One region of the Methylomonas sp. HYX-M1 genome, then DNA from elsewhere that is predicted to be linked to it. Evidence: riboswitches for the same ligand, from Rfam matches in the RefSeq annotation. Region 1 holds a riboswitch; the other holds the start of a gene.
What was found. A riboswitch is a leader RNA that binds a small molecule or an ion and turns the genes downstream of it on or off. The one in region 1 is predicted to bind cobalamin.
Positions count from the first base shown of each region.

Region 2: another riboswitch for cobalamin. It lies ahead of AB0A83_RS05720 (TonB-dependent receptor); the one in region 1 lies ahead of AB0A83_RS06990 (CbtB-domain containing protein).

Region 1 covers NZ_CP160405.1:1,494,530-1,509,678, forward strand. Annotated here, with positions in the region: gene AB0A83_RS06970 (cation diffusion facilitator family transporter) at 1-193, shown strand, start outside; gene AB0A83_RS06975 (D-alanyl-D-alanine carboxypeptidase family protein) at 221-1,507, shown strand; gene AB0A83_RS06980 (hypothetical protein) at 2,014-2,334, shown strand; gene AB0A83_RS06985 (YkgJ family cysteine cluster protein) at 2,353-2,856, shown strand; cobalamin riboswitch at 2,961-3,176, shown strand; gene AB0A83_RS06990 (CbtB-domain containing protein) at 3,292-3,459, shown strand; gene AB0A83_RS06995 (CbtA family protein) at 3,469-4,149, shown strand; gene cobM (precorrin-4 C(11)-methyltransferase) at 4,142-4,924, shown strand; gene AB0A83_RS07005 (sirohydrochlorin chelatase) at 4,921-5,769, shown strand; gene AB0A83_RS07010 (precorrin-8X methylmutase) at 5,774-6,439, shown strand; gene AB0A83_RS07015 (cobalt-precorrin-5B (C(1))-methyltransferase) at 6,442-7,542, shown strand; gene cbiE (precorrin-6y C5,15-methyltransferase (decarboxylating) subunit CbiE) at 7,544-8,848, shown strand; gene cobI (precorrin-2 C(20)-methyltransferase) at 8,838-9,623, shown strand; gene AB0A83_RS07030 (cobalamin biosynthesis central domain-containing protein) at 9,620-10,369, shown strand; gene cobJ (precorrin-3B C(17)-methyltransferase) at 10,369-12,141, shown strand; gene AB0A83_RS07040 (ferredoxin) at 12,131-12,484, shown strand; gene AB0A83_RS07045 (cobyrinate a,c-diamide synthase) at 12,477-13,772, shown strand; gene AB0A83_RS07050 (hypothetical protein) at 14,282-14,440, opposite strand; gene pip (prolyl aminopeptidase) at 14,439-15,149, shown strand, end outside.
Region 2 covers NZ_CP160405.1:1,211,181-1,226,329, forward strand. Annotated here, with positions in the region: gene panC (pantoate--beta-alanine ligase) at 1-322, shown strand, start outside; gene panD (aspartate 1-decarboxylase) at 499-879, shown strand; gene fliW (flagellar assembly protein FliW) at 1,021-1,476, opposite strand; cobalamin riboswitch at 1,620-1,840, shown strand; gene AB0A83_RS05720 (TonB-dependent receptor) at 1,951-3,819, shown strand; gene AB0A83_RS05725 (hypothetical protein) at 3,836-4,408, shown strand; gene cbiB (adenosylcobinamide-phosphate synthase CbiB) at 4,480-5,373, shown strand; gene cobD (threonine-phosphate decarboxylase CobD) at 5,357-6,376, shown strand; gene AB0A83_RS05740 (AI-2E family transporter) at 6,373-7,458, opposite strand; gene AB0A83_RS05745 (hypothetical protein) at 7,874-8,251, shown strand; gene AB0A83_RS05750 (flagellin) at 8,334-9,125, shown strand; gene AB0A83_RS05755 (sulfite exporter TauE/SafE family protein) at 9,181-10,017, opposite strand; gene AB0A83_RS05760 (multifunctional CCA addition/repair protein) at 10,064-11,314, shown strand; gene AB0A83_RS05765 (DMT family protein) at 11,311-11,661, shown strand; gene AB0A83_RS05770 (23S rRNA (adenine(2030)-N(6))-methyltransferase RlmJ) at 11,784-12,632, shown strand; gene AB0A83_RS05775 (hypothetical protein) at 12,637-13,059, shown strand; gene tldD (metalloprotease TldD) at 13,385-14,824, shown strand; gene pmbA (metalloprotease PmbA) at 14,856-15,149, shown strand, end outside.

The sequences.
Region 1 (15,149 bases):
CGACGTCGTTCGGGTGTTGAACGTATGGGCTATACACCACGGCAGTCAAGTGATGGTAGCGCTCAAGGCCGAATTGCGGGCCGACATGCGGGTGTCCGAGGCGGTCGAATTAATCAATGCGTTGGAAAAAACGATCAAAGTCGAGCATCCCCGGGTGGCTTGGGTCTTTTTCGAAATCGATAATTCTGATTAAATACTGCGATCAAAAGCTTAGGCCGCTATGTTGCAAACTCATCGAATCTTATCCAAGTCCGCTTTGCGGCATGTATTCACCCTCTTGTTGGCGTGCGTTTTATTCGCAGGCGTTCCAGCTCACGCCCGATATGCGGCTATCGTCATCGATGCCGATAGCGGTCGCGTCATTCATGAGGTGGAAGCCACCCAGCGTTGGTATCCGGCATCGTTGACCAAGGTTATGACGATCTTCATGACGTTTGCGGCACTGGATAATGGCCGTTTGCATTTGGACGACAAGCTGACGGTTTCCGCGCATGCCGCGATCCAACCCAGTTCCAAGCTGGGATTGCGGCAAGGCCAGAGCATAACCGTGGAACATGCGATTATGGCAGTGACCACCCGTTCCGCTAACGACGCCGCGGTGGTGTTGGCTGAGGCATTAGGCGGCAGTGAAAGCAATTTCGCCGCGATGATGACAGGTCAGGCCCGTCGCCTGGGCATGTACAACACCTCGTTCCAAAATGCCAGCGGCTTGCCGAACGAAGGTCAAATCAGCAGCGCCCGCGATTTGGCCCTGTTGTCGTCCGAATTGATACGCCGCTATCCGCATTTTTACCGTTATTTTTCCGCCACCGAGTTCGCCTATAAAGGCCGGTTGTTGCCGAATACCAATAAGATTCTGAAAATCTATCCGGACGCGGACGGATTGAAGACAGGATTTACTTGTGGTTCGGGCTATAACTTGATCGCTTCCGCCAAACGCGACGGACATCGCTTGATCGGGGTGTTGTTAGGCGCGCGCAGCAGTGCGGAAAGGTTTCAACAAATGGCGAATCTACTGGATTTGGGATTTGAAAAATCCGGGGCGGGCATGGTCGGGTTGCCGGTCGTGCAGTTGGCCGACGCCGGCAGCGCGCCGCCGCCGTTTCAGCTGTCGTCCAACCATTGCGCGGGTAGCGCGGCGCAAATGGGCGCGGATACCGCTTACGGCCGGCCGGAACCCATTCGCATCAAACCGGGCAAATCATCCGTCATTAGCGCTAAAGCCGTGGTTAAGCCGCAAAAGCGGGCAAACAGTCACTCCAATTGGGTGGTCATGCTGGGCGATCACGCCCGAAAAGTCGAAGCCAACGTCAATCTAAAACAGGCCCGCTACGCTTTAGGCAGCGAAGCAAAGCGCGGCAATCCGCACATCGTGCAAATCAAGCGTCAGGGCAAGGCATTGTGGCGCACCGAATGGACCGGTTTGGAGCAGAGTCAGGCAAGGCAATTTTGCAAGAAACTGCATGCCAAAGGCCGCGAGTGCAAATTACTGCCAGGCGTCAGTTGAGGGCGTTAGACAGGAGCATATGAGCGAGGAAGAACCGGTCATCTTCGACATTCTTACCCGTCCGGCGCCGGAACTGAGACTGAGGAGCGTAGCGAGGTCAAAAAAATGGCCCGCGAATTACTGGTACTAAGCTGGCGGCAGAAAGCCGCGGCCCGCTCTCAACTCAAGCTCAGCAGCGAATACCCCCCCTGGATTCCGGTCTGCCGTGTGCCTGCACGCCATAGCGCTATCAACATAAATGCTCGGCGGTATTTGCGCATGTTTATGAGAGTTACCCGGAGCGGAATGCCCGAGTGTATGCGCAATTCAATGCGGTCAGTTAAATACCGGGCAACTTTTCGTCGGTTCCGGACTTGCGCCTATTCCTTCGTCTTGCGACGCCGGAGCCGAGATTGGCGGAAAATTTTGCGGATGTTAAGATCGTCCCGCCTGCGCGCCTACAGTGTCGTAACAGTGGTGGGGGCCTGCAGGCAGGCTGCGAATTTTCGTTCAACGGTAGGCAAGAGATGCTAAAAAACACGGCTTGGCACCGCATTAAGTTCTCGCGTAACGAATACGAATCCGGCGAATTGGCCGTGTTGTTCGGCGCGTTCAGAGCCGCATACGTGGCCGGAAACGGCCCTAAGGGCATGGCGATGTACGGCGGCTGGGCCGAAGACGGCGCCAGTTATCTGGTTTTCACCAGTCCGAGTTCGGCACGCTACATCTCGCCCTTGTTACACGCGTATTCGGCGTTTCAGACCGAGAGCCCGGACAGGTCGGCTTTATATTTGCTGTACGGCGACGATAGCGACCTGTCGGCGTCCGAGACCGGTTTTCAAGCCTGATCCGCCGCGCTGCTAGCCGTGTATAGCCTGAAGCAACTGCATGCCGAAATCGACGAGCGGGTAGCGGCGGTTCGCGCCGGCCGCCACGATTGGCCGTGCCGGCAAGGTTGCGACAGTTGTTGCCGGCGCCTGGCCGAGGTGCCCGAGCTTACCGAGCGGGAATGGCTATTGTTGCGCCAAGGGTTGGCGTCCCTGCCCAAAGACAGGTTGCAGGAAATCGGTCGCGGCATCGCCGCGCTGGCCGGCCAGTCCGCCCGGCCTTTAATTTGCCCCATGTTGGATCAGGCCGCAGGCCTGTGTTCCGTCTATGCTTACCGCCCGCTGGCTTGCCGGACTTACGGTTTTTATCGGCAACGCGACCGGGGTTTGTACTGTAAAGAGATCGACGCGCGGGTTGAGGGCGGCGGTTTGGCGGACGTGGTGTGGGGCAATCACGACGCTATCGACCGGCGGTTGCGCGAGCTTGGCGAGCTGCGCGGTTTGCCGCAGTGGTTTTCGCTAGCCGCACCCGCTATCGATTGATGCGCCGATTTTCGGCGATTCCCCGTCCACCGATTCCGGTGCGACGTCATCGTTCCCTGTTAACCGGTTCAAATTTTTGCTGCTTAAGCCCGCCGGCTCGGATATACTCGCAACCTCGATAAGGTGCCTGAAGGTTTTTTTGCTTTCAGGTTAAACGGGAAGCCCGGTGAGATGCAGCTCAGTGCATCGATTCCGGCGCAGCCCCCGCTGCTGTAAACCGGACGAATCGGCATTTTGCCACTGCACCATTATTGGGTGTGGGAAGGCGCCGATTGGTAAGAAGGTGAGCCAGAATACCGGCCTGATCGATTGTAGGGTGCCGACTCTCGGAGGGAGAGCGCAGGCTGTGCGATCGTCCGCCGGGCGGTCTTCGCTGCCCGATTTCCTTTCCTAGCCAGTCAGCTCCGTTCGTTACATTTTTTCGGGGAGTTCGACATGCTGGTTCAATCCATTTCCACCGTCTTCGATGTGCGCCTGGTCAAGGCCTACGCCGCGTTTGCGGCCGGTTTGCTTTTGGTGCTGATCGTCGGTTTCGCGCCGCTTGCGCCAATTCATAACGCCGCCCACGATACCCGCCACGCCGGCGGTTTTCCCTGCCATTAGGCCGCCGTCATGGCGAAAGGTCTGCTATTGCCGGCCGGCTTGACCGGCCTGGCCGCCGCGTTGTTGCTGTCGCTTATACAGGCGATTTGGGTAACGCCATTGATTCTGGAAGCGGAACGTTACGAAGTGCATGCCGAACACGAAGCGAGTCGCCAGGATCAAGCCTGGCAGCCGGAAAACGTTTGGCAACGCACGGCGGCGACGGCCGGCGCCAATTTGTTGCTGGCCTTCGGTTTGGCTTTGATGCTGAGTGCTGCTTATCGGTTGAAGCCGCCGAGCGCAACCTTCGACGGTGCTTTGTGGGGCTTGGCCGGTTACGCGGCGTTTTTTGCCGCGCCGGCCGTCGGTCTGCCGCCGGAGCTGCCTGGCAATGAAGCCGCCGATTTAACGGCGCGGCAAGTCTGGTGGGTGGCTACGGTTGTCGGCACCGCGAGCGGTTTGGCGTTGCTGTGTTGGTCTCCTCATCGGATTGCCGGACCGGTCGGCTGGCTGTTAATCGTGTTGCCGCATGCCATAGGCGCTCCTGAAATCGCGGCCGTCCAAGCCGGTAGCGCGCCGGACGGGTTGCAGACGCGCTTCGTCACGGCGGCGGCGCTAACCAATTTGGCGTTTTGGCTGTTGCTCGGCAGCTTGTCCGCGGCGCTGTTTCGCGCGTCGGCCGTGGATGAGGGAGGCCGGCCCAATGGTTAAGGTGTGGTTCGTCGGCGCCGGGCCGGGCGATCCGGAACTTTTGACCGTTAAAGCCCGACGCTTGCTGGAACAGGCCGGTGCGGTGCTGTACGCCGGCTCGCTGGTGCATCCGGCGGCGACGGCCTACGTGCCGGCCGGCTGCGAGATTTGCGATTCCAAAGGCATGACGTTGGAGCAAATCAGCGACTGGTTGATTACGCGGGCTGGTCGCCACGCCAGCGTGATTCGTCTGCAAACCGGCGATCCCGGCCTGTACGGCGCGTTGACCGAGATGGTAAGGCCGCTGGACGCGGCCGGTATCGCTTGGGGCGTAGTGCCGGGCGTGTCGTCGGCTTTTGCTAGCGCCGCCGCGGCCGGCGAGTCCTTAACCTTGCCGGAAGTCACCCAAACCGTGATTTTTACCCGGGTGGCCGGCCGTACCCCGATGCCGCCCGGCGAAGACTTGGAGGCCTTGGCCAAACACCGCTGCAGCTTGTGCATTTTCTTGTCCGCCACCTTGCTGGCCGAGGTGCAGCATGCCTTGCGATCGGCCGGCTGGCCGGACGACGCACCGATGCTGGTAGTACACAAGGCCGGCTGGCCCGGCGAGGAACGCATCGTGCGCGGTTGTTTGCGCGACATTCGCGAGCTGTGCCGCGCGCAAGGCATCAATAGCCAAGCCATGATCATCGCCAGCCCGGCCCTGGGAGCCCGGCATTGGCAAGACATCAATCATTCCAAACTCTACGATGCGATGTTTTCGCACCGTTTTCGCAAAGCGGAAAAATCCTCATGATAAACGCCGATTCCGAAACCGTATTGCTGGTGGGGCACGGCTCGCGCGACGAGCAAGGCAACCGGGAAGTGGAAAGTTTCGCCGCGCAATGGCGGCAATTACAGCCGCAGCGGCGCATAGAAGTGTGTTACATCGAATTCGCCGAGGTGTTGCTGGACGCCGGTTTGGACCGTGCGGCCGGCCTGGGTGCGCGGGTAGTCGTGTTGCCGTTGATTTTAAACGCCGCCGGTCACGTGAAAATGGAAATACCGGAGCACATCGAACAGGCGCGCTTGCGTCATCCCGGCGTCGAGTTCGTGTATTGCCGGCACTTGGGGGCCGACGAGGATATTTTGCAGATTTTGCGGCGCAACTTGCGGCAAGCCATGCATAGTCTGGACGTGCCGGACCCGCGCAATACCGGGGTTGTGCTGCTGGGGCGCGGTTCGTCCGACCGGGTGGCCAACGGCGAAGTCGCCAAAATGGCGCGCTGGTTATACGAAGACGGCGAGCACGAATTGATCGACATCGCCTTTACCGGCATTACCCATCCGCGTTTGGAATCGGTGGTGCAGCGCCAGGTGCATGCCGGCATGCGGCAGATCGTGATACTGCCTTATTACCTGTTCACCGGCACGCTGATCGAGCGTATTCGTCGTCAGGTCGCGCGCTTACAGGGTCAATATCCGCGCGTTGGTTTCGCGTTAGGGCCGTATTTGGGGTTCGAGCGGGAGATTTATCGGTTGCTGGATCAGCGCATCGCCGAAACGCTGGCGGCCGACGGGCCGCGCATGATGGAATGCGACGGCTGCAAATACCGTGAATTCGCCCACGATCACGGCCACGGCCAGCATCATCACGTCTGACGCTATGAATAACGTCATCACCGAACAATTGACCGCCGCCGGCCGGCAAATCGAGCACGATTCGTTCGCCATCGTCGATGCGGAGGCGGGCCCGCACCACTATACCGCCGAGCAATGGCAGGTGGTGCGGCGCATCATCCACGCCAGCGCCGATTTCGAATTCAACGGTCTGACCCGCTTTTCCGAGCAGGCGGTCTCGGCCGGGGTGCAGGCATTGTTGTGTGGCGCGCCTATCGTTGCCGACGTCGAGATGATTTGCGTCGGTTTGTCCGGACCGCGTTTGCAGCATTTCGGGGTGGTGGCGCGGCAATTCATCGCCGACTCGGACGTCATCGACCAAGCCCGGCAAGCCGGTTCCACCCGTGCGCTGCAAGCCATGCGCAAGGCGCGGAGCCTGGGATTGCTGGATGGCGGCATCGTTGCCGTCGGCAATGCGCCGACCGCGTTGCTGGAAGTAGTGCGGATGATAGAGCACGACCACCTGCAACCGGCCTTGGTGATCGGCATGCCGGTCGGCTTTGTGTCGGCGGCGGAATCCAAACTCGCCTTGAGCCGGGTACAACAGGTGCCTTGGCTGTTGATCGAAGGTCGTAAAGGCGGTTCCACGCTGGTGGTGGCGGCATTGCACGCGCTGCTAGCCTTGGCCGAGGCCCGGCAAGCGTCAGCCTGAACATGGAGCGCAAAGCCAAGGGCACGCGCACGGGTTATACCACCGGCGCTTGTTCGGCCGCCGCGGCCCGGGCGGCGGTGTTGGGGCTGGTGACCGGCGAAATTCCGGATAGGGTGGAATGCGAGTTGCCGAACGGGCAAATGGTCAGCTTTGCGGTGAGCGAGGCGTATCTGGCGGACGGCTCGGCCCATGCGGTGGTAATCAAAGACGCCGGCGACGACCCGGACGTGACCGACAAAGCGTCGCTGACCGCCGACGTCAGCCTGCTGGCCGACACGCCGGGGGCGGTCGTGTTAAAAGGCGGCCCGGGAGTCGGTACCGTGACCATGCCGGGCTTGGGACTGGAAGTCGGCGGCCCGGCCATCAACCCGGTACCGCGCCGCAACATCGAAGCCAACGTGCGGGCGGCGGCCGGCGACTGGTTGCGTCGTCGCGGTTTGCAAGTGACGATTTCGGTACCGGGCGGGGCGGAGATTGCCAAGAAAACCCTGAACTACCGCTTGGGCATCGTCGGCGGTATTTCCATCCTGGGTACCAGCGGCATCGTGCATCCCTATTCGACCGCGGCCTTTCGGGCCAGCGTGATTCAAGGGATAGAAGTCGCCGCCAACCAAGGCCGAACGGTTGTGGTACTGACCACCGGCGGGCGCACCGAAAAATTCACGATGCGCGAATTGCCGGATTTGCCGCCGGCTTGCTTTGTTCAAATGGGGGATTTCTTGAAATACGCGCTGGACACCGTGGTCAAGTGCCGGATACCGCACGTCGTGATCGGCGGTATGGTCGGCAAGTTGACCAAAATCGCACAAGGCGAAACCGTCACTCACGCCAACCGCAACGCGGTGGACACCGAGCTGCTGGCCGACATTGCCGCCGGCATCGGCGCACCGGTCTCGGTGTGCGCGGCGATACGTGCGTCGGAAATGGCCCGCTACGCCAGCGAATGCATGGAAGAGCTCGGTTTGCTGCAGCCCTTTTACCTGGCCTTGGGCCGGCGCGTCATCGACGCCTTGCGCCGGCGTTATCGCGGCTGTTTCCATTTGACCGTGTTGATGTGCGACTTCGACGGCAACAAATTGGCCGAAGTGGCCGGGGCGGTATGAGGTGAGTGCGGGAATCTGCCGCATCATCGGCGTGTTGGACGACGGTTGCCGCGGTTTGAGCGCCGAAGCCTTGGCGCATCTGGCCTGCGCCGATTTGGTCATTGCCGGCGGTAGGCTGTTGCAGAGCCTGGCGGACAGTCCGGCCGCCGCCGCCGAGCGTTGGGATTTAACCGGCCGCTTGCCGGAGGTGGCGCCGACCATCGCCCGTGCCCAAGCGGCAGGGCGCAATGTGGTGGTTTTGGCGACGGGAGACCCTTTGTGCCACGGCATCGGCGGCATGTTGTACGACCGGCTGCCGGCCGGCAGCGTGCAGGTGTTGCCGAATGTGTCCATGCTGCAATTGGCCTGCGCCCGGCTAGGCGTGGCCTGGCAGGACGCGCGCATCGCCTCGGCGCACGGCCGCGACGCCGGCGAATGGCGGCCGGGTGCCGATCCGAGTCACGGTTTATACCCGCTGCTGCAACAGCTGCGGCAGGCTGCCCTGACGCTGGTATTGACCAGCCCGGCCAATAGCCCGGACAGGATAGCCCGCATGTTGCGGCAAGAGAATTTGGTCGGCGCTTATCGCATGGCTGTAGCCTCCCGCCTGAGCCGGCCGGACGAATCGGTCAGCGGTTGGCTGAGTGTAGACGAGGCGGCCGGTCGTACTTTCGCCGAACCTAACGTGTTGTTGCTCCGCCGGCAGCCGTGCCGTTCGGAGGCACTATTCGGCTTGGCGGACCACTGCTTCCAACAACGCAAGCCGGATAAAGGCTTGATTACCAAACGGGAGGTCAGGGCCGTAGCCTTGGCCCGCCTGGCGCTTAAAGCCGATAGCATAGTCTGGGACATAGGAGCCGGTTCCGGCTCGGTCGGTTTGGAGGCCGCCCGTTTGTGTCCTGCCGGCCACGTCTACGCGGTCGAGAAAAATCCGGAAGACGCGGCCAATGCCTGGGCCAATAAAATCGCGCTTAGGGTCAGCAATTACAGTTTGTTGCAGGCTAAGGCGCCGGACGGTTTGGCGGCTTGGCCGGACCCGGACGCGGTGTTTATCGGCGGTTCCGGCGGCGAATTGCCGGAATTGATCGGCCTGTGTCTGGCCCGCTTGCGGCCGGGCGCCTGGCTGGTGATGAGCTTTGCGACCCTGGAAAACCTGGCGGGCGCGATAGCGGTCTTGAAACGCTTGAACGCGGTTTGGGATGCGAGCCAGCTGCAAGCTTCGCGCAGCAAAGCCATCCTGGACATGCACCGCTTGCAGGCCGAAAACCCGGTGTGGCTGGTCTGCGCCCAAAACGGTCAGGCCGGGGAGGCTGGCGATGAACGCTAAGCCGTTAGGCCGTTTGATCGGCGTGTCGCTGGGGCCGGGCGATCCGGGCTTGATTACCCGCCGGGCCTGGGGTTGCTTGCAGCGCGGCGACTGCCACTGGAGCTACCCGGTACGGCGTAAAAACGCCGACAGCTACGCGCTAAGCATCGCCTTGCAGGCCGGCTTGGCGTTGCCGGCCGCGCACAGTCCGCTGGTGTTTCCTATGAGTCACGATACGGCCGTCCTGGCCGGCTATTGGCTGCAAGCCGCGCAAACCGTGTTGGCGCGGTTGCGCGCCGGGGAAACGGTGTTGTTTTTGGTGGAAGGCGACGCCTCGACGTATTCCACGTTCGGCCATTTGGCCCGTACCGTCGCGGCGCTGGCGCCGCAAGTCGACATAGAAACCGTGCCGGGCGTACCGTCTTTCAATGCGGCCGCGGCACGGCTGGCGCTGCCTTTAGCCGACACCGACGATACCGTCGCCATTGTGCCGGCCGCTTACGGTATAGAGGCCCTGGACAAGCTGTTGGACGATTTCGATACCCTGGTGCTGCTCAAGGTCAAACCCTTGCTGGACGACATCGTTGCTTGGCTGCAGCGCCGCGATTTATTGGCGCACAGCGCTTTCGTCGAAAAAGCCGGCACCCCGCAGGAGCGGGTGGTACGCGAGGTGGCGGACTTACGCGGTGAAACAGTCAATTACCTGTCCTTGCTGCTGATCCGCAATCCGCAACGCCGACGCGGGCCCATGATGCGCGGTTGCCGCAACAAATCCTCAACCCCTGAAAGCCTATGAATAGTCCAACTCCCGCGCCGCGCATCCTGTTGGTGGCGATTACCAAACACGGTCTGACCCATGCCCTGCGCTTGGCCGAGTTATTGCCGGGCGCGCAGCTGGCCGTGCCGGAAAAATTTGCCGCCAACCTTGCAAACCCGCCGCATCCGGCCGAAATTGTGGCCGGGCCGTTGAGCGGGCATATCGGCCGCTGGTTCGGCGGCTTCGAACAATTGGTGTTCTTCGTGTCGCTGGGTGCGGTGGTGCGCTTGATTGCGCCGCATTTGCAGTCCAAGGAAAGCGACCCGGGCGTGTTGGTGGTTGACGACGCCGGCCGTTACGTCATCCCGGTGCTGTCCGGCCACGTCGGCGGCGCCAACGCCTTTGCCGAGCACTTGGCCGGCTTGCTGGACGCTCAGGCGGTACTGACCACTGCCTCAGACGTCGGCCGGACCATTCCGGTCGATATACTGGGCCGGGAACTGGGCTGGGAATTGCTGGCCCCTAAAATCAACGTCACCCGGGTATCGGCGCACGTGGTCAACCAAGAACTCATCGCATTCGTGCAGGAAGCCGGCAGCAAACGCTGGTGGACCAGGCCCAGCCCCTTGCCGGCCAACATTCATTTGTTCGCGCGTTTCGAGGACGTGGATTTAACCGCCTACCGCGCGGTGTTGTGGGTGACGCGCCGCCCAGTCGAAGCCGCGCACTGGCAAGCCTTGCCGGAACGGTTGGTGGTTTACCGGCCGCCGCTGGAGCAGCTGTGATGGCGTATATTTTAGGATTGGGCTGCGACCGCGATACGGCACCGGCTACCCTAGCCACCGCGGTCGAACAGGCGCTGGCTTTGGCCGGCTTGGATTACGATAGCGTGGCCGCTGTGGCCACCATAGAACAAAAGCGCGACGAAACGGCCATTCTGCAACTCGCCGCCGCGCATGCCTGGCCCTTGCATTATTACGGTGCCGAGCAATTGGCGCAGGTGCAAGTGCCCAATCCGTCGGAAACCGTGCGCCATTACATGGGTACGCCGGCCGTGGCCGAAGCCGCTGCGTTGCTGGCGGCGCAAGCGGATGTGTCCGGCTTGATTTTGGAAAAACATAAATTTCGCGGCTCGGACGGCAAGCATGCCACGGTATCCATTGCCCGCTGTCAAACGCAGCCACAACGGGCGGGGAAAATCTTGCTGGTCGGTTTCGGCCCCGGCGCGCCGGAACACATGAGTTTTAGGGCCCGCGCCGCCATCGCCGAAGCGGACGTGGTGATCGGTTACTCCACTTACATCAAGTTGGTCGAAGAGTTGCTGGCCGGCAAACAGGTGATACGCAAAGGCATGACCGAGGAACTGGACCGCAGCATCGAGGCCTACCGGCATGCCAGCGCGGGTAAAACCGTGGCCTTGATTTCGTCCGGCGACATAGGCGTGTACGGCATGGCCGGACCGACTTACGAACTGTTGTTTCAGGCCGGTTGGACGCCGGATAGCGGAGTAGCGGTCGAAGTCGTGCCCGGCGCGACCGCGCTGACCGCTTGCGCGGCCTTGGTAGGCGCGCCGCTGACCCACGATTTTTGCTCGATTTCGCTGTCGGATTTGTTGACGCCGTGGCCGGTGATCGCCCGGCGCCTGGAGGCGGCCGCCCGGGCCGATTTCGTCGTGGCGCTGTACAATCCGAAAAGCGGCCGCCGCACCCGGCAAATCGTCGAAGCGCAACGGCTTTTATTGTTACACCGCAAGCCGGATACGCCGGTCGCCGTGGTCAAATCGGGCTATCGGCGCCGCCAACAGATTCAGATCAGCACGTTAGCGCAGATGGCCGATTGCGAAATCGGCATGTTGTGCACGGTGCTGATCGGCAACAGCAGCACCTTCGTGCGGCACGGCTTATTGGTCACGCCGCGCGGCTATGCCAACAAATACGATAGCGCGACCGGGGCGACCAAGCCCGGCGAGCAGGCCGGCCGCTCGTTGAGCATGGGTTTGAACGGTTGGCACGCCGGCGTGCGCGATTTTTTGCAACGATACCCGGATTGCGGGTTGCGGGACGCCGCCGAGCATTTCGATGCGCCGCCGGCCCAAATCCTGGCAGCCTTGGCCGGGCCGGAAGCAAACGAGGCGATAGGCGCGCGCCGGGCGGATACCGGACAATTGGACGCCGTGCTGGCCGCGGCCCATGATTGGGGCGAGCTGCGAGCGGTGTTGCGTAGCGCCGGTGCGGTCGCCGAGTTGTTGCTGAACGCGGCGCAACTGAGCCGCAAAGGCCGCTGGCTGAATTTGATCGCGGAACGTCAGCATCTGCACCTGGACAGCGAAAGCGTCGCCGATCTGTGGTTTTTCAGCCATGCGGAGCGGCAGTACGGTGTCTATGTTACCGATCGCTACGGCCAAGTCGTTTTGAGCCTGTTGTTGATCCGCGGGGCGTCGGGCTGGGACGAACGAGTGTTGCGGCATTTTCGGCATGCGGCCGAGGCCTTGGCCCATCCTGTTACCCCATTTGAGCCGGACGCCGGCTATCCCGAGGAGGAATTCAATGAGTCATGAACCCGCCGGCAAACCGAAACTATCGGCTTACAAACGGCATGTATTGGTCTGTACCGGACCGCGCTGTACCCAAAACGGCGAGTCGCAGGCCTTGTTCGACGGTTTGGGCGAGCGGCTGAAACGGGCCGGCCTCGATCAGGGCGCGCTGCGGGTCAAGCGGACCCGGGTGGCGTGTTTCGCCGCTTGCAAAGCCGGGCCCATCGTTTGTGTACAGCCGGATGGTGTCTGGTATTACCAAGTCACCGAGTCGAATCTGGAACGCATCATCGAGCGGCATCTGCTTGGTGGCGAACCGGTGGAAGCCTTGATTTTTCACCGCGGACCGGACGGGCAACATGACTGACCGCGTAGCCTGCCCGGCGCTGCTGGTGTGCGCGCCGGCCTCCGGCCAAGGTAAAACCTCGGTGGCGGCGGCGTTAGCCCGCTTGCATAGCCGTAACGGCTTGCGAGTGCGCTGCTTCAAAACCGGCCCGGATTTTATCGACCCGACCATTCTGGCCAAAGCCAGCGGCCGGCCGGTCTGCAATTTGGATACCTGGATCATGGGGGTAGAACACTGCCGAGGCCTGTTGTACCAGGCAGCCGGCAGCGCCGACCTGTTGATCGTGGAGGGCGTCATGGGCTTATTCGACGGCGAGCCCAGCAGCGCGGATTTGGCCGAGGCCTTCGGCTTGCCGATAGCGCCGGTGATCGATGCCTCGGCCATGGCACAAACCTTTGCGGCGGTGCTGCACGGCTTGGCCACGTTTAGGCCGTCTTTGCGGCTGGCCGGCGCGGTGGCTAACCGGGTAGGCTCCGCTTACCACGGCGAATTGTTGCGGGCGGCCGTGCCGAAAAACCTAGCCTTGGCTTGCCTGCCGCGCTTGGCCGAAGCCGTCTTGCCGGGCCGGCATCTCGGCTTGCAACTGGCCGAGGAGATTGCCGACATCGACCGGCATTTGGATGTCTGGGCCGACAGTCTGGCAGGTAGCTGGCTGGCCGAGTTGCCGCCACCCGTGTATTTTTCCAAACCGGCCGCGCAGCCGGCACCGGCCGAATTGTTGGCCGGCAAAACGATTGCGGTGGCTCGCGACCGGGCGTTTTGCTTTTTATACCCACAAAATTTGGATTGTCTTGAGCGCTTGGGTGCGCACCTGACGTTTTTTTCTCCCTTGGCAGACAGGCATTTAGCGGCGGCCGACGCGGTGTATCTACCGGGCGGCTATCCCGAGTTGTACGGCGCGCAGCTGGCCGCCAACCTTAGTCTGAAAGCCGATTTGCAGCGTCACGCCGGGCAAGGCAAGCCGGTACTGGCGGAGTGCGGCGGCATGTTGTACGCCTTGGAAAGCTTGATCGATTGCGACGGCCGAACCTGGCCGATGCTGGGCTTGCTGCCCGGCACGGCCCGCATGGGAGCGCGCGTGGCGGCGATAGGTTCGCAGGCCGCGCTTTGCCAAGGCGTCGAGATTCGCGGCCACAGTTTCCATTACTCCACCGCCGAGGTGGGCATTAAGCCCTGGACGATTGCGCTAACGCCGGACGGCCGGGCGGGCGAAGCCGTATACCGGCACGGTGCGCTGACAGCCTCCTATCTGCATTTTTACTTCCCGTCCGCGCCGGAGTGGCTAGCCGCTTGTTTCTTATTAACCTAGCGAATTTCCGGCGCGGTTAAATCAAGGTGTTTGGGAGCGTAAGGGTTATGCATTTGTTTTCTTCGCACGATTTGCCGACACTTCAAGTTCAAGAATTTGAGTAATTTTCCCTCGGCCGACGATACCTAATTTCAAACTGCATGTTGGGATAAAGTTTCCCCCTGTTCTGCAGGGCTGAGGAACCCCAAATAGCCCTCTGCGTCGGCCTGATTCAGTTGACCATACCGATTCAAACACAAACCGACCAAGGCTAATCCTGAATGGCTGGTATAAACTTCAGTTTCAGATCGTTCCGGGATAAACCGCTTCATGAATCACTTGCTGGGTGAAAAATGGAATGCGCGTATTGTCCAGAAACAATTGTTTTAAATCATTAGGATATAGGTATGCTTGGCTTTTTAAGTCACGCATTCAGGTTTTGTGTAAGGGGGGCGTGAAAGCACCGCTATGCGGTGTATTTAGTCGTGGCAATCGCCTATGCCGCGACTGGAGGTGAGTAAGCGGCTCAACTAGTGCAATGCTATACTGGCCGCAGATTCGGTAGTTGAAATAGGCGTCAGGCCAATCCGCGCGGTCGCCCAACGAGCGGCTTGGCCGTATATGATTTGGCTGATTAGCTTTTTATCGCCGAAAATAGCCGATTTGATTGGCGCTTTGTGTAAATCCATGAAATCCCTTTATCCTGAAATCTCGCCTTTTCACAGCTTTATGCTGGAAACCGAAAGTGTTCACAAGGTGTATGTCGAGCAATGCGGTAACCCGGCCGGCAGGCCGGTGGTTTTTTTGCACGGCGGGCCTTGTTCCGGCACTAAACCCGATCACCGGCGTTTTTTCGACCCTGAGCGTTACCACGTTATTTTGATGGACCAACGCGGCTGCGGGCGTTCGTTGCCATTCGGCGAATTGGCAGACAATACGACCCAACACCTGTTGCGAGATTTGGAGCGTATCAGAGACTTGCTGCGCATCGAGAAATGGCTGCTGTTCGGCGGTTCGTGGGGGGCGACGTTGGCGCTGTTGTACGCTCAGCAATTTACCGAGCGGGTTGCCGGCATGATACTCAGGGGGGTGTTTTTGGCGCGAGCCGCAGACATGGACTGGTTTTTACTGAACGGTGCCAACAAGATTTATCCGCAACAGTGGCGTGCGCTAGTCGATCATCTTGGCGCGGCTGACGGTGCCGATATTTTACCTAAACTGTGTGCGGCGGTATTCGGCGACGATGTTGACGCCTGCCGCGGCGCCGTCCGGCTGTGGAATTCCTGGGGCGGTTTGTTGGCTTTAGGGGCGGAGTTTCAGGACAATGACGTTAGCGACGCCATGGTGGACGAGCGCGCCGTGATGCAGGCAAAAATGGAGCTACATTATGCGCGCAAC
Region 2 (15,149 bases), 280 kb from region 1:
GACGGTTAGGGAGGACAGCGGCCTGGCAATGAGTTCGCGCAACAGCTATTTATCCGACGAAGAGCGGACGGTGGCCCCCTTGCTTTTCCAATGTTTATGCGGTGCCCGGGAGGCTGTCTTGGCCGGCGAGCCCGAGCAGGCCATGCTGCAGCGCCAGCAACAAATACTCAGCGACGCGGGGTTTGTATTGGATTATTTCAGCCTATGCCGTAGCGCGGATTTATTGCCCCCCGACGCGGACGATACGGATTTGGTGGTCATGGCGGCTGCTAGGTTAGGCAAAACCCGGCTTATCGATAACATCCATTTCAGTCGCAAGTGATTCGGCGTTTTTCAATCGGCGCGACGGCGAATGCCTTTCGCTGGCCGCCAATCGATCGTTAGGGTTGGTCCCCGCGATTGCCCGCGGCGCAGGCAGGCGCTGACGAGTGGCGTGTTTGATAGCTATCGGCATTTCAGGCATAATCGCCGGTTCACTCGTTTTTGAAAACGTCGATTATGCACATCAATATGCTGAAAGCTAAGTTGCACAGGGCTCGTGTGACACATTCCGAACTCGACTACGAGGGTTCGTGCGCCATTGATGGCGATATCTTGGATTTGTCAGGAATTTTGGAATACGAGCAAATACATATTTACAACATCAACAACGGCCAGCGTTTTACCACCTACGCGATTCGTGCCGAAAACGGCTCCGGTGTGTTTTCGATTAACGGGGCGGCGGCGCGCTTAGCCTGTCCCGGCGATTTGATCATCGTTTGCGCCTTCGCTAGTTTGGATGAGGCGGAGTTGAAAAATTATCAACCGGTATTGGTGTATTTCGAGGCCGGTAATAAAGTCAGCCATTGCAGTCATTCGATTCCGGTGCAAGCCGCTTGAATTGAGTCCGACTCACACACTCACGCAACGCTTCTCAATCGGGCGCACACATCGTGTTGCGCCCGCAAATTCTAAAAAGCCCGGCTATTGCTTTAAAAATCAAGTTGCAAACGATGGATTTATGCGACCTGTGAATTTCGGTTAGGCTTCGGCGACATCGATTTCGCTGATTTTTTCCGTTAGCGTGATGCTTTGTTCGATGTTGACCAGCACTTTTTGCAGACCTAAGCGTTTGTTGCTGTTAATTACCATAGGCGATTTGATCGAGCCCTTGATCGTTGGCTTGTCGTTACCGCTCTCGTCTTTGTGCAACACGATTAGGATTAAAATTTCGTCGCCGTCGCTAATCTGCAATAACTGCTCTTCGGCGTCGGTCAAGACAAAACTGTAGTTGATGTTGAAGTGGACAGGGTGGGCGACGGATAACGTTAAATCTTCGTTATCCAGCGATTGCAACCAATAGACAATATCGCTGCCTTCCTGATGAAACAAATTGAAGCGGGTTTGGTCTTCGAAGCCGGGAATCCCATGCGGAAAAGTAATGACGGTATCAGGGTTGACCTGTTGATTGCCGAGCAACTTCGATTGAATTTCCATAAATGTGCCTGTTTTGTTCGCGTGAAAACCGATTTGACTCAGTGGCCAAGTTATAGCACGTCAAGCGTAATTTTCAATGCCGGTGACGCGCTAAAATAGCTAACGGCGCTTATTTGCTTGATCGGCATCCAATAGCTGGTAGAATTTGCGACCCTCTTTCAGGTGTTTGGATCGGTCGACAAGCGATCCCGCTTAAACAGGAAGCCGGTGCGGTGAATTTTCACTCATTCCGGCGCTGCCCCCGCAACGGTAGGTAAGTTAACGGTCTGCAATCACGCCACTGTGCCAAGGCATGGGAAGGCTGCAGTTCCGGCTGTATAGCCGCTTACAAGCCCGGAGACTGGCCTGAAGGATCGTTCGAGACAGCGGAGGGCTGTCGACGAAATGATCGTTGCCTGCTTCGGTCCGTTTCGCGCACCCGCTTATCCTCTGTCGTTTAATAACCCTTGATGCGCGGCGGGCGCAGAGGAATTCATGCGACAAATTAAAATTGCGTCATCAATGCTGTTCGGCATCGGTGCCATCGTTACCCATTCGCCGGCTGGCGCGAACGATCAAACCGGCTTTTTACCCGAAACGGTAGTGACCGCGACCCGCAGCGAAACGGTCACTGCGGAGCTGGCCACCGCGACCACGGTGTTTACCCGGGAAGACATAGAGCGCTTACAGGTCCGAACCTTACCGGATTTGCTCAAGACTGCGCCGGGTTTGGACATTACCCAAAACGGCGACTACGGGCAATATACTAGCGCATTCATGCGCGGCACCAATTCCGACCACGTGCTGGTGCTGATCGACGGAATCAAGGCGGGTTCGGTGACATTGGGTTCTGCCTCGTTCCAGTTCCTGCCGCTGGATCAAATCGAGCGGGTGGAAATCAGCCGTGGGCCGGATTCCAGTTTGTACGGTTCGGAAGCGCTCGGCGGCGTCATTCAAATTTTTACCCGTAAAGGCAGTCGTTCGGAGCAGCCCAGCATCAGTTTGGATGCCGGAGCAGGTTCTTACGATACCTTCAACGGTGCGGGTAACGTCAGCGGTAAAGTCGGTAATAGTTGGTACGCTTTGGGCGCCTCGCATTTCAACAGTCAAGGTTTCAATCTCCGCAACAGCGGCGAGAACGATAGGGACGGCTATTACAACACCGGGATCAATGCGCGTGCCGGACATCGTTTCGATAATAATGGCGAAATCGAAGCCAGCTTCATGCGCGCGCAAGGTAAAACCGAATACGACGGCATTCCGAATCGCACCGAATTCGTCAATCAGATGGTGGGTTTGTCCGGTAGCCTAGACGTGTTGGACAATTGGCGCTCCAGTCTGCGTTTCGGACAAACGCTGGACGAAAACGATAATTTCAACCCGGACGGCAGTTTTTACGGCCGTATCAATACCACCCGCTGGAACGCCAGCTGGTTGAACGAAGTACGCCTTAACGACGACCACCGCCTGACTCTAGGCAGCGACTATCGGGTCGACGAAGTACAGAGCAACGTCAATTACAGCGAGACGTCGCGTTACGACGTCGGTGTGTTCGGCAATATTCATAGTCGGTTGTTGGAGCGTCACTTCATCGATGCCTCGATACGCTGGGACGAAAATCAGGCCAGCGGCGATTATGTGACCGGCAGCATCGGTTGGCGCTTCAATTGGGATTACGGCTTGAGTACCTTCGCCCGCTTCGGTAACGCTTTCAAGGCGCCGACCTTCAACAGCTTGTATTGGCCGCACCAACAGTCTACTTTCTTCGGTACCACTTATATTACCGAGGGGAACCGCAGTTTGCGGGCGGAAGAGTCGACGACGGTGGAGGCCGGCATCGGAGGGCAACATGCCTGGGCGCAATGGCAAGTACGCGCTTATCATACCGATATCGACAATTTAATCGATTGGAGCGGCTTGGTGGTCAATCCGACGACGTATTTGTATCAGCCGGTTAATTTGGATAAAGCGCAAATTGACGGCATGGAAGCCGAGGTCAGTACCGAAACTTGGGGCTGGCGGCATGCGCTTTCAGGCAGTATTCTCAGTCCGCGCGACCGCAAAACCGATTTAAGGTTGGCGCGCCGCGCGGAACAGAGCTTGTCTTACGATTTATCGCGCGGATTCGGCGCTGTCGACGTTGGTGCCCACGTATTGGCGCAAGGTAACCGTTTCGACGACAGGGCGAATACCATAGTGGTTGACGGTTTCGTGACTTTGGACTTGCGGACCGCCTACCATATCGATAAACACTGGACGCTGAGCGCCAAGTTGAATAACGTGCTGGATAAACGTTATCAAACCGTGAATACTTATTACACGGCCGATAGAAACTTCTTTTTTTCCATTCATTATCAAAACTGATCCGGGAGATACTTGTATGAATTCAGCTCAATTGACCGTCAAACCCGGCGCCGTCGCCTTGATGGCGTTAATGGCCGCCACGCGATTTCACCACTTCGGGTCGCCGTTTGCCTTGCCGGACGCCTCGTTGGCGGTATTTTTCCTGGCCGGTTTATGGCTGGGCGGACGCTACCTGTTCGCCCTGTTGCTGGCGGAAGCGGGGCTTATCGATTATCTGGCCATCGCCCAGCTGGGCGTCAGCGATTATTGCATATCCGCGGCATATCTGTTTTTAGTACCGACCTATGCGGCGATGTGGTGGGGCGGCAAATGGTGCCGCCGGTTCGCGGCCGTGAACTTCAATACGCTGGCGCAGCAGGCGGTGGCGCTGGTGAGTGCCACTTCGCTGGCCTATCTGATTTCCAACGGCAGTTTTTATTGGTTATCCGGTAAGTTTGCCGGCGGCAACTGGACAGGATTCCTGGAAAGTTTCGCCAAGTATTATCCGTCTTATCTGCAATACACCGCGATTTACGCGGTCACTGTGTTTGCATTGGTGGTTCTCGGCAAAAACGTGCTGGGGCAACGTGCAACCCAGCATACCCATTAAGCCTGCGCTGGTTGGGTCGCCGGGGGCCGGCGGCCCGTTTCTAATAAATCCCGCTTAACCCTGTGACGCTGATGATGGCCGTGCTTTTGGCCATTGCTCTGGATTTTGGCCTGGGCGAGTTACCCAATCGTTACCACCCTTTAGTGTTTTTCGGGCGCTGGGCCGCGCGGGTGGAGCATTATTGCTCGGCTTCGAGTAAAGCCCCCAGGCTGCAACGGTTGTTCGGAATGGTAGCGTTAACGGTTGCGCTATCGCCGGCTTTGCCTATGGTATTGCTCGAACGCAACTGGCTGCTGGACGGCTTGCTGCTGTATTTTTGTATCGCTGCCCGTAGTTTGCAGCAACACGCGCAGCGGGTCCGGACGGCGCTGATCGCCGATGAGTTGCCGTTAGCCCGGCAACGGGTCGGGGATATGGTTAGCCGCCAGACCGGGGGCATGGATGCGCCGGCCGTGCGGCGAGCCGCGATAGAATCCGTGTTGGAAAATGGTGCCGATGCGGTGTTCGCGCCGCTGTTCTGGTTCGCGGTATTAGGCCCGTCCGGGGCTGTGCTGTATCGTTTGGCGAATACCCTGGACGCGATGTGGGGTTATAAAAATCAGCGCTATCGATATTTCGGCTGGGCGGCGGCACGATTCGACGACCTGTTGAACTTTGTGCCGGCGCGGCTGACGGCATTGACTTATGCGGTTCTAGGAAATGCTCCAGCGGCATTGCAGGCTTGGCGCACCCAAGCAGCCCTGTTGGAAAGTCCCAACGCCGGCCCGGTGATGGCTGCCGGTGCCGGCGCATTGAATCTTGAGTTGGGTGGTCCGGCTAGCTACCACGGCGTCGTCAAGCAAAAAATTTGGTTCGGTGGTGTTTGTCACCCGGAAAATGCCGACATCGATCGCGCCGTAACCTTGGTTTTTCGGGCGTTGGTCTTATGGGTTGCGGCAATCGGCATGTATGACTATGTTGCTTGAACACGGCGGATGTCTGCAGCTGGCCGCCCGGCAATTCGGCATTCCGGCTGCGGATTGGCTGGATTTATCCACCGGTATTAATCCTAATGGCTGGCCGGTACCGCCGGTGCCGGCCGAATGCTGGTTGCGTTTGCCGGAAGAGCAGGACGAATTATTGCCGGCGGCCAGGGCTTACTACGGCAATTCCTCGCTATTGGCGGTAGCCGGGTCGCAAGCGGCGATTCAAACCTTGCCGCGTTTGCGTCCACAGTCCAGGGTAGGGGTCTTGCATCCGGCTTATGCCGAACACGCCGGTGCCTGGCAGCGGGCCGGACATCAGGTTACGGCGCTGCAAGTGCATGCGCTCGAATCGGCGTTGCCGGCTTTGGATGTATTGATTTTGATCAATCCGAACAATCCGACCGGTTGCCGTTGGCCCATAGCGCAATTGTCGGACTGGCACGGCCGCTTGCAACAGCGGGGCGGTTGGTTGATCGTCGACGAGGCCTTTATTGATACGACGCCCGAGCTCAGTTTGTCGCCATTGCCGGTAAAGCCGGGTTTGATCGTGTTGCGTTCGCTTGGCAAATTCTTTGGTTTGGCCGGGATACGCTGTGGATTCGTGATCGCCGAAACGGCAATACTACAGCGATTGGCGGCAGAACTCGGGCCGTGGGCCATCAGTCATCCGGCTCGCTATGCGGCGGCGCGCGCACTAAAGGATACGCAATGGCAACGCGAGACGGCTATCCGTCTCAAATTGCAAAGCCGGCGCTTGACCGATCTACTAAGCGAAAATGGCTGGCCGCCTAGCGGTGGCTGCGATTTGTTTCAGTGGATAGAGACCGAATACGCCGGCCAATTGCATCGGATACTGGCCGAACAAGCGATTCTGACCCGTTTGTTCAGCCGGCCGGCCAGCGTGCGATTGGGCTTGCCCAAAGACGAACCGGCGTGGCGGCGCTTGCAACATGCGCTGGCGCATCCCGGGGTTTTAGCTCTGCAAGCCGTCAAATCGGGTTAGTCGGTGTCTTGCCCGTTGGCGTTGGGATTCGTCAACACCTCGTGTTCTTTACGCATTAGCCAATCCGACATGAGCGCGTAGCAGGTCGCCAGTAGCGTGGGGCCGATGAATACCCCTATAAAGCCGAAAGCCAACAAACCGCCCAAAATACCGAACAGTATTAAAACGAAAGGTAGTTCGACTTCTCGGCTGATTAACAGCGGACGTAACCAGTTGTCGATGGTTCCGACCAGCAATAAAAACCACGCGGCCAGAAACAAAGCCCAGCCGGCTTCACCCTCCATCAGTAACCATGCCGAAATCGGCAACCAGACTAGCGTGCCGGCCGCCGGAATAATCATCAAAAAAAATGCTGCGAAACCCAACGCGAACGCGTAGGGCACGCCGGCGATGATAAATCCCAAAATGGACGCCAGGGCTTGAGCCAAGGCGGTACCTAAAATGCCGTATACCACCGCCCTCAAGCTGGAGCGGACTATGGCCAATATGCGTTGGGTGTTTTCGCCGGCCAGACGCTGCATGAGGTTAACGAAATGTTGGGCAGCCTGTTCGCCGTCGCGGTAAAAAAAGAACAGCGCCAACAAGCTAAAACCCATATGTACCAATTCCCCGGCTAGACGTATGCCTTGTTCCAACGCCCAGCTACTGGCGGGAAGTGTGTATTTTCTGGCCAGATCCAGGACACGATTGGAATCTTCCGCAAAACTTTGCCAAGTTTCGCTTGCGCCGTCACCGACCAAGGGCAGCTCGCGCAACCAGGCCGGGGCCGGCGGCCATGCGTGAGGCTGGCCGGACAGCCATTGCAGTAGCCGGTTGACGTCGTCCGGGATGGCCGAGGCCGCGGCAACGAACGGCGTGAGCATGAACAAACCGATGGGCAGAACCATGCAAGTCGCCGCTTGGGTTGCCGTCAACTTGTAGTCTCTGAGTTTGTGATACATCGGCCAGGTAACGAACGACAAAATCGCGGCCCAGAGCATGTCGACAACAAACGGTTTTAATACTTGATAGCAGCCGAACAGCAGCAAGCCCAATGCAAACAGACTTGCGGTTTTTTCGTAGCGTGACGTGGCGGTGGGCATATAAGGATTCCTCAAAGCGAATACAACGCTACCGCACAGTTTTTTCGGCAAGAGCCGCTGTGAGCCGGCGCTCTGTAGCCGGAAGGGCTGTGCTTAGATGGGCCGGATTATAAAAGTTTTTGAAGCGGACGCGGCTGCGTTTGTGGGTCGATGATAAAGCCAATCGTCTAAAAATGCTTGGCGATAAGTTGTCCAAAATCAGCTAGCGGATTTGGCCGAAGGGGATGCTACGTCCTGGGCGGGTACGTTTTACAGCATGTTTTTCAATCAGTTAATCATGCGCAGAGCAGTGGATGTGAAGGGCGCTGATTGATATTTTGTTGCCGAGGCGATTGACTTTGTTAAGGTAAAAGAGTAAAGGGTGTTATGCTACCGTTTTTGTCGAGCCGCTGCTTTGGGTGGAGGTGGCCCAGATATGATTTCCAGTGCGACATCCAGTATCAATAGTTTTGCATACGACCAATTGAGCTCGACGCTTGCCAAGCGTAGTGCCGAACAAGCCGCGCAGAAAGCCGACGCGTTACGCGAGCAAGCCGACGCTGCTCAAGCGTTGGCGGATCGATACGATGCCAAGGCGAGGAGTCTGGATAATCAAGCCAACAAGGCTGAAGTCAATTCCGACGAAGCCCGGTTGCGTTTGACGCTATCGGGCGCATTTAAGAATGCAGGGCAGCAGTTGGTGCAAACGGTCAATCAAGCGGTAGTCAAGCCGGATGTTTATGCTGCGTCCGAAAGCGCTCTGGTATCGCAGCAGCAAACTATTATCGGCGGTACTATCGATACTACCGCTTGAGATTGCGGTGCGGGTTTGAACTGTTTGTCTCGTTGTATTCCGCGGTATTTGGCTGTTACCGTTTCTTGTAGGAGAGGTTGTCATGTTGTCGCCTATTAGTCACAATTCCCTGGATAAAGCGCAAAATTTGCTTTATACCAATATGCAGCGCCTAAGTTCCGGAAAGGCTATCAATTCAGCCGCGGACAATCCCGCCGGACTAGCCATTGCCAATGCGTTTACCAGTCAACTCGGCGGGCAGCAACAAGCGATCGGCAACATTGCCTCGGGCTTGTCGTTGACTGAAATTGCGGGCGGCGGGGCCGGCCAAATCACCGATAATCTGCAAAGAATTCGCGAGCTGACCGTGCAAGCCGGTAGTGCCGCGTTGTCCGCCACCGACCGGCAGAGCATTCAAGACGAAATCGACAACCTTAGTCAAGGCATAGACAGTATTGCCAACAATACCCAATTTAACGGCCGGCAGTTGCTGGACGGCAGCTTTTCCGGACAAGTCCAGATCGGTCCGGATTCCGGCGATACCTTGGAGTTGAATCTCGGTGATTTGACCGGTTCCGGCTTGGGCATTTCGGGCTTGGACGTAAGCAATGCCGGTAGTGTCGGCACGGCGTTGGATAGCATAGATTCCGCAATCGGTCGCGTTAGCGATCTACAAAGTACGCTAGCGGGAACTTCGGCCGGCTTGAGTTCGAATTTAGCCAACCTGCAAAGTAGTTATCAAAGTTTGGCGCAAGCGCGTAGCCGTAGCCAAGATACCGATTATGCTCAGGCGAGTTCCGATTTGAGTAAGGCTAGGGTTAATAATCAGCTGGCGGTTTACGCCGTGAAACTTTATCAGGATAATCAAAAAGCCGGTGCGTTAATTTCCCAATAAGCTCGGACGCGTTCGTTAGGTAGGATAGGTGTTTGATAGGGAGGCTCAGAATGGCCTACCATGCCATTTTTACTGCAATAAGCAGCAGAGTTACTCCGAAATAGCGCTTTAGCGTATCGGCAGGTAATCGATGTGCCCATTTTGCGCCGACAGGGGCCGAAAAAATGCTGGTGGATGCGATTCCGAACAATGCCGGGATATAAACGTAGCCCCAAAAACGTCCGTTTGCGGCGTTTTCGTTTCCCCAACCCAACAGCACATAACTGAAAGCCGCCGAATACGCGATAGGCAGCGTGCAGGCGGACGAAGTGCCGACTGCTTGTTTCATCGTGGTGCCGCAAGCGGCTAAATAAGGGACGGTCATGGTGCCTCCGCCGATGCCGAGAAGGGCGGAAACCGCGCCTATCGACGTCCCGGCCAGAATGTCCAAAAGTCGAGTCGTGCGAATAGGCTGGGTGTTTGCCGGCGGTGCGCTCAGCAAGCGTTTGCCGGTGACTATCAAATAGCAGACAAACAACCAGCGTAATAGCGTAGCGCTCAGATAGTGGGCGATTAATGCGCCTAACGATGCGCCGACAAACAATGCCGGGGCAAGCGCGGCGACCCGCGGCTGTAGAATATTGCCCAGCTTATGGTGAGTGGCCACCGAAGAGAGCGAGGTCAGGGTTGCGCTGGCCAGCGAAGTGGCTACGGAGATCAGCAAGGTGTGCTCGACGGCGAATCCCTGTGCGATCAACAACCAATTCAGCAGCGGCACGATCACTACTCCGCCGCCCAAGCCGAATAGACCGGCGGTAACGCCCGCTAATACGCCTAGCAACATACAGGCAAAAAAGACTTCCACTCGATAAACCGTTATCCGAATAAGCACAGCGATATGATAGCGAGTCATTTATACTGTGCACTCTTTAAATCCACCAATTAGTGGGTCTGGCTTCATGAAAATTTATCTAGTCGGCGGTGCGGTACGCGATCGTTTGTTGGATTATCCGGTTAGCGAGCAGGATTGGTTGGTGGTCGGGGCCACGGTTGGCGAAATGCTGGAGCGAGGTTACCGTCAAGTGGGGAAAGACTTTCCGGTTTTTTTGCACCCGGAAACGCAGGAAGAATACGCATTAGCCCGTACGGAACGCAAAACTGCGCCCGGCTACCGGGGATTCAGCATCAACGCGGATTCGGACGTGAGCTTGGAAGAAGACTTGCTCAGGCGCGATTTGACCATCAATGCGATGGCGATAGGCGACGACGGCGAGTTGATCGATCCGTTTAACGGCCGTTCGGATTTGCAACAGCGGGTATTGCGCCACGTATCGCCGGCTTTCGGCGAGGATCCGGTGCGGATTTTACGGGTGGCGCGCTTTGCCGCGCGCTATGCCCATCTAGGTTTCGTTGTCGCGGAGGAAACCCGGCAGCTCATGCAAGACATGGTGACCGGCGGCGAAGCCAACCACTTGGTGCCCGAACGGGTTTGGGCGGAATTGTACAAGGCCTTGAGCGAAAGGTCGCCGGCCGCTTTTATCCGGACCCTGCAAGATTGTCATGCGCTACCGACCATTTTTCCGGAAATACACGCTTTGTTCGGCGTACCGCAGCCGGCCAAATATCATCCGGAAATCGATACCGGTGTGCATAGTCTGATGGCGGTCTCGCAAGCCGCATTGTTATCCGATAAACCCGAAGTGCGTCTGGCCGCCTTGCTGCACGATTTAGGCAAAGCGGTTACCGATCCGGACAAATGGCCTAGCCACCACGGTCACGAGCGCCTGGGTTTGCCGGTATTGGATCGGTTTTGCGAGCGCTTGAGAGTACCCAAGGCCATCAAGGGCTTATGCGCGCAAGTGATGGAATACCATACGCTATGTCATCGGGCTTTCGAACTGCGGGCCGATACCTTGACCGACATGTTGCAGGCGCTTGGCGCTTTCAAGCCGGCAACGCAGTTACAGGACTTTCTGCTGGCCTGCGAGGCTGATGCGACCGGTCGGACCGGCTTCGAACAAGCGCCTTATCCGCAAGCCGCATACATCCGGGCCGCCGTCGAAGCGGCGCTGGCCGAAGATACGCGTACCGTGATGCAACCCGGTTTGAAAGGACCGCAAATCGGTCAGGCCATCAAAAGCATGCGGAGACAGGCGATCAACAATTTCAAACAACATTATTCCCGGAACCTATCCATCCGCCACGCATGAATCCGTTTTTTATTACCGTCGGCTTATTGACCTGCAGCAACATTTTCATGACTTTCGCTTGGTACGGACATTTAAAAGCTCTACAGCACCAGCATTGGCTTTGGGCGGCGCTGATCAGTTGGGGATTGGCTTTGTTCGAATATTTGTTGCAGGTGCCGGCGAATAGAATCGGCTATACGGCGATGAACGTCGGTCAATTGAAAATCATCCAGGAAGTGATCGCTTTGACCGTGTTCGTGCCGTTTGCCATGTTCTATCTGAAAGAACCGTTCAATAGGAATTATCTCTGGTCAGGCTTGTGTTTGCTGGGGGCGGTTTATTTCATATTTCGCGCCAAGCCGCTTTAAGGCGATTGTCTTTCACTAATGACGCCCGGCTGACCGGTCTGTGTAGTCGGACAAAAAAGACCTGTCATTCGGGGTATTTTTCGCCGAAAATCGCACCATCCACCTAAACGCCGTACACCCCCATGCTTAGTTATAGACACGGTTTTCACGCCGGAAATTTTGCGGACGTGCTCAAGCACAGCCTGCTCGCTTTAGCGATTAGCGCGTTGAAACGTAAAGACAAACCTTTTGTGTACATAGATACGCATGCCGGGGCGGGTAAATACGCTTTTAAGTCCGAGTTTTCCCAAAAAACCGGCGAATACCAACAAGGAATCCAAAAGGTCTGGGACGAGGCGCAGCCGCCGGCGGAGTTGGCGGCTTATTTAGCGGCGATACGGGCGGAAAATACCGGGCGTCGTCTGCTGCGTTACCCGGGATCGCCGCAATTGGTACGCCGTTTGATCAGAAATCAAGACCGGTTGCAATTATCCGAATTGCATACCAGCGATTTTCAGGCCTTACACGAATTGTTCGTTGCCGATAAGCAAGTCAGCGTCTCGAAAGAAGACGGTTTGGAAAAATTGGCAAAAAAATTGCCACCCATTCAAAAGCGCGGCTTGGTGTTTATCGATCCGAGTTACGAAATCAAAAGCGAATATTCCCGGGTCATCGAAACGCTGGAGCAAGCCTACCGGCGCTTCGCCACCGGGATATTCGTCTTATGGTATCCGGTGATAGACCGCGACGTTACCGAGGCCATGCTGAAGCGCATGCAACTTAGCGGCATACCCAAGCAATTGCGCATCGAGCATTGCGTGGCCCCGGACGGCGCTTGGTCCGGGATGACGGGTTCAGGCATGCTGTTCATCAACCCGCCTTGGTTGTTGCTGCAGCAGGCGGAAATGCTGTTGCCGTGGTTGAACCGGGTATTGACGGACGGTCAAGGAACTTGGACGATAGAATGGTGGGTTCCCGAAAAGGTGGGATAGCTAGGTGAAGAAATACGTCGATCTATTAGTAGCAGGGATGGTTGCGCTGGCGGTGGTGTTTTACGACGTCAGTCTGGAATTGATCGCCGAATTGCTGCACTTGTTGCTGGAGACTCTGCACAATATGTTCGAATTCCTCGAATTGGCGATAGAACATACGATAGAGCATGCGTTTCACACCGAGCACCATACCAGCCAGATCATCACGTTTTACATTCTGGTTGTATTGGGCATTGTTTTGCTCCGCTGGTTATGGCGGGTAGTGCCGCATTGGTATCGCGGTATGCTGCGGGTGGTCCGTCAGACATGGATAAGGCGAAAAATCGAAATGGAAATCTATTGGTTGTCTCTAACTTTAAGGTACAAAATCACCTTGATTTGTACGGCATTAGGCGTTGCTTACTTAGCGTCGTTCTTCGTCATGTAACCAGTGGATAAGCGTAGCGGCGAACCGGAGCTTTTCTGCTTTATTCGAGCGCGCTTGGCGCGGCCGGCTATTAACGCTTTAAAAAATCTCCCGTCAATATTTCCGCAATCCGCCGATTCGGGTTAGGATGACGGCTGAAATCAACCCTTGGCATTTGTCTATTTCAACCATTGCCGACGCAATTTTGGTTAGCGTTTATGACAAATGCTTAGGGATTAACGCGCAAAAGTCGTTGCTTGCCTGGGGGAGCCCTAGACCGGCCGGAATGCAGCCCAACCAAGCGTCATCCCGTGGCTTATGCCAATATTTACCGAATTAATCGAACATGCCTTTATCAGAACAAGTCAAACAGTCCATCCTGGGGGTTAGCGGCCTCGATACCCGGGACGTAGAGCGGGTCATGAATGCATTGCTCAGCGCGCCGGTCGATGCGGCGGATATTTATTTTCAATCCAGCCATTTCGAATCGTGGTCTCTGGAAGGCGGAATAGTCAAAGAAGGTACGCATTCTATCGAACGCGGTGCCGGAGTCCGGGTCGTCAGCGGCGATAAAACCGGCTTCGCTTACAGCGACCTCATAGAACTGCCCATCCTGTTGGAAGCGGCTAACAATGTCAAAGCGATCGTGCGGCAAGGCCAAACGGCCAGACAGCATATTCAGACTCCCGCCGGCTGGCCGCAGCTTTATCAACCGTTCAATCCGTTGCAGTCTTTAGACGATCAAGCGAAAATCGATTTGCTGAAGCGCGTCGACGCCGAGACCCGCAAACTGGACGAGCGCATTGAAGAAGTGATGGTTAGTCTGGTAGCGGCTTACGATCATATTCTGGTGGCCAACCAGGACGGCTCGCTGGCGGCCGATATCCGCCCGTTGGTTAGGATGAACGTCAGCGTCATCATGGTCGAAAACGGCCGGCGCGAGCAGGGCAGCATGGGCGGCGGCGGGCGTTGCGATTACCGTTATTTTTTAGACGGCGATAAAGCTTTTGAATACGGCAAAGAGGCCGTGCGTCAAGCTCAGATCAACTTGCAAGCCGGCGATGCGCCCGCCGGCAACATGACCGTGGTACTCGGCCCGGGATGGCCGGGTATTTTGCTGCACGAAGCCATAGGCCACGGCTTGGAAGGCGATTTCAACCGCAAAGGCACCTCGGCGTTCAGCGGCAGGGTGGGAGAGCGCGTCGCGTCCGATTTATGCACCGTGGTAGACGACGGTACTATTCCGGGCCGACGCGGTTCCTTGAGCATAGACGACGAAGGTACGCCCACCGAAAATACCGTGCTGATCGAAAAAGGCATCCTGAAAGGCTACATGCAGGACAAGTTAAACGCCAGGTTGATGGGCGTCAGACCGACCGGCAACGGCCGCCGCGAGTCGTACGCCAATTTGCCCATGCCGCGCATGACCAACACCTATATGTTGCCCGGCCAAAGCGATCCGGAAGAAATCATCCGTTCGGTCAAAAAAGGTTTGTACGCCCGTAATTTCGGCGGCGGTCAGGTGGACATCACCTCGGGCAAATTCGTGTTTTCCGCCAGCGAAGCGTATTTGATCGAAGACGGTAAAATTACCCGGCCGGTCAAAGGCGCGACGCTAATCGGCAACGGCCCCGACGTATTAACCAAGGTATCCATGGTAGGTAAGGACATGCAGCTGGACAGCGGCGTTGGCACCTGCGGTAAAGACGGGCAAAGCGTGCCGGTCGGCGTCGGCCAACCTACCTTGAAAATTGACGGCTTGACGGTTGGCGGTACCAGCCTGTAGCCGATGGCAACGCATCACAAGAGATAAGACATTGCAAAATCGGGATGAGATAGAGCGTTTGAAATGGGTGGTTCAACAGTTGTTGGACGAAGCGCAACAACAAGGCGCCAGTTCGGCGGAAGCGGCATTCAGCGTAGACAACGGCTTATCGGTGACGGCCCGCTTAGGCGACGTCGAAACCATTGAATACCACTGCGATCAAGGCATAGGGGTGACGGTGTATTTCGGTCAGCAAAAAGGCTCGGCCAGCACTAACGACGTGTCCCCGGCTTCGTTAAAGGAAACGGTCAAAGCGGCTTGCAGCATAGCCCGCTACGCCAGTCCC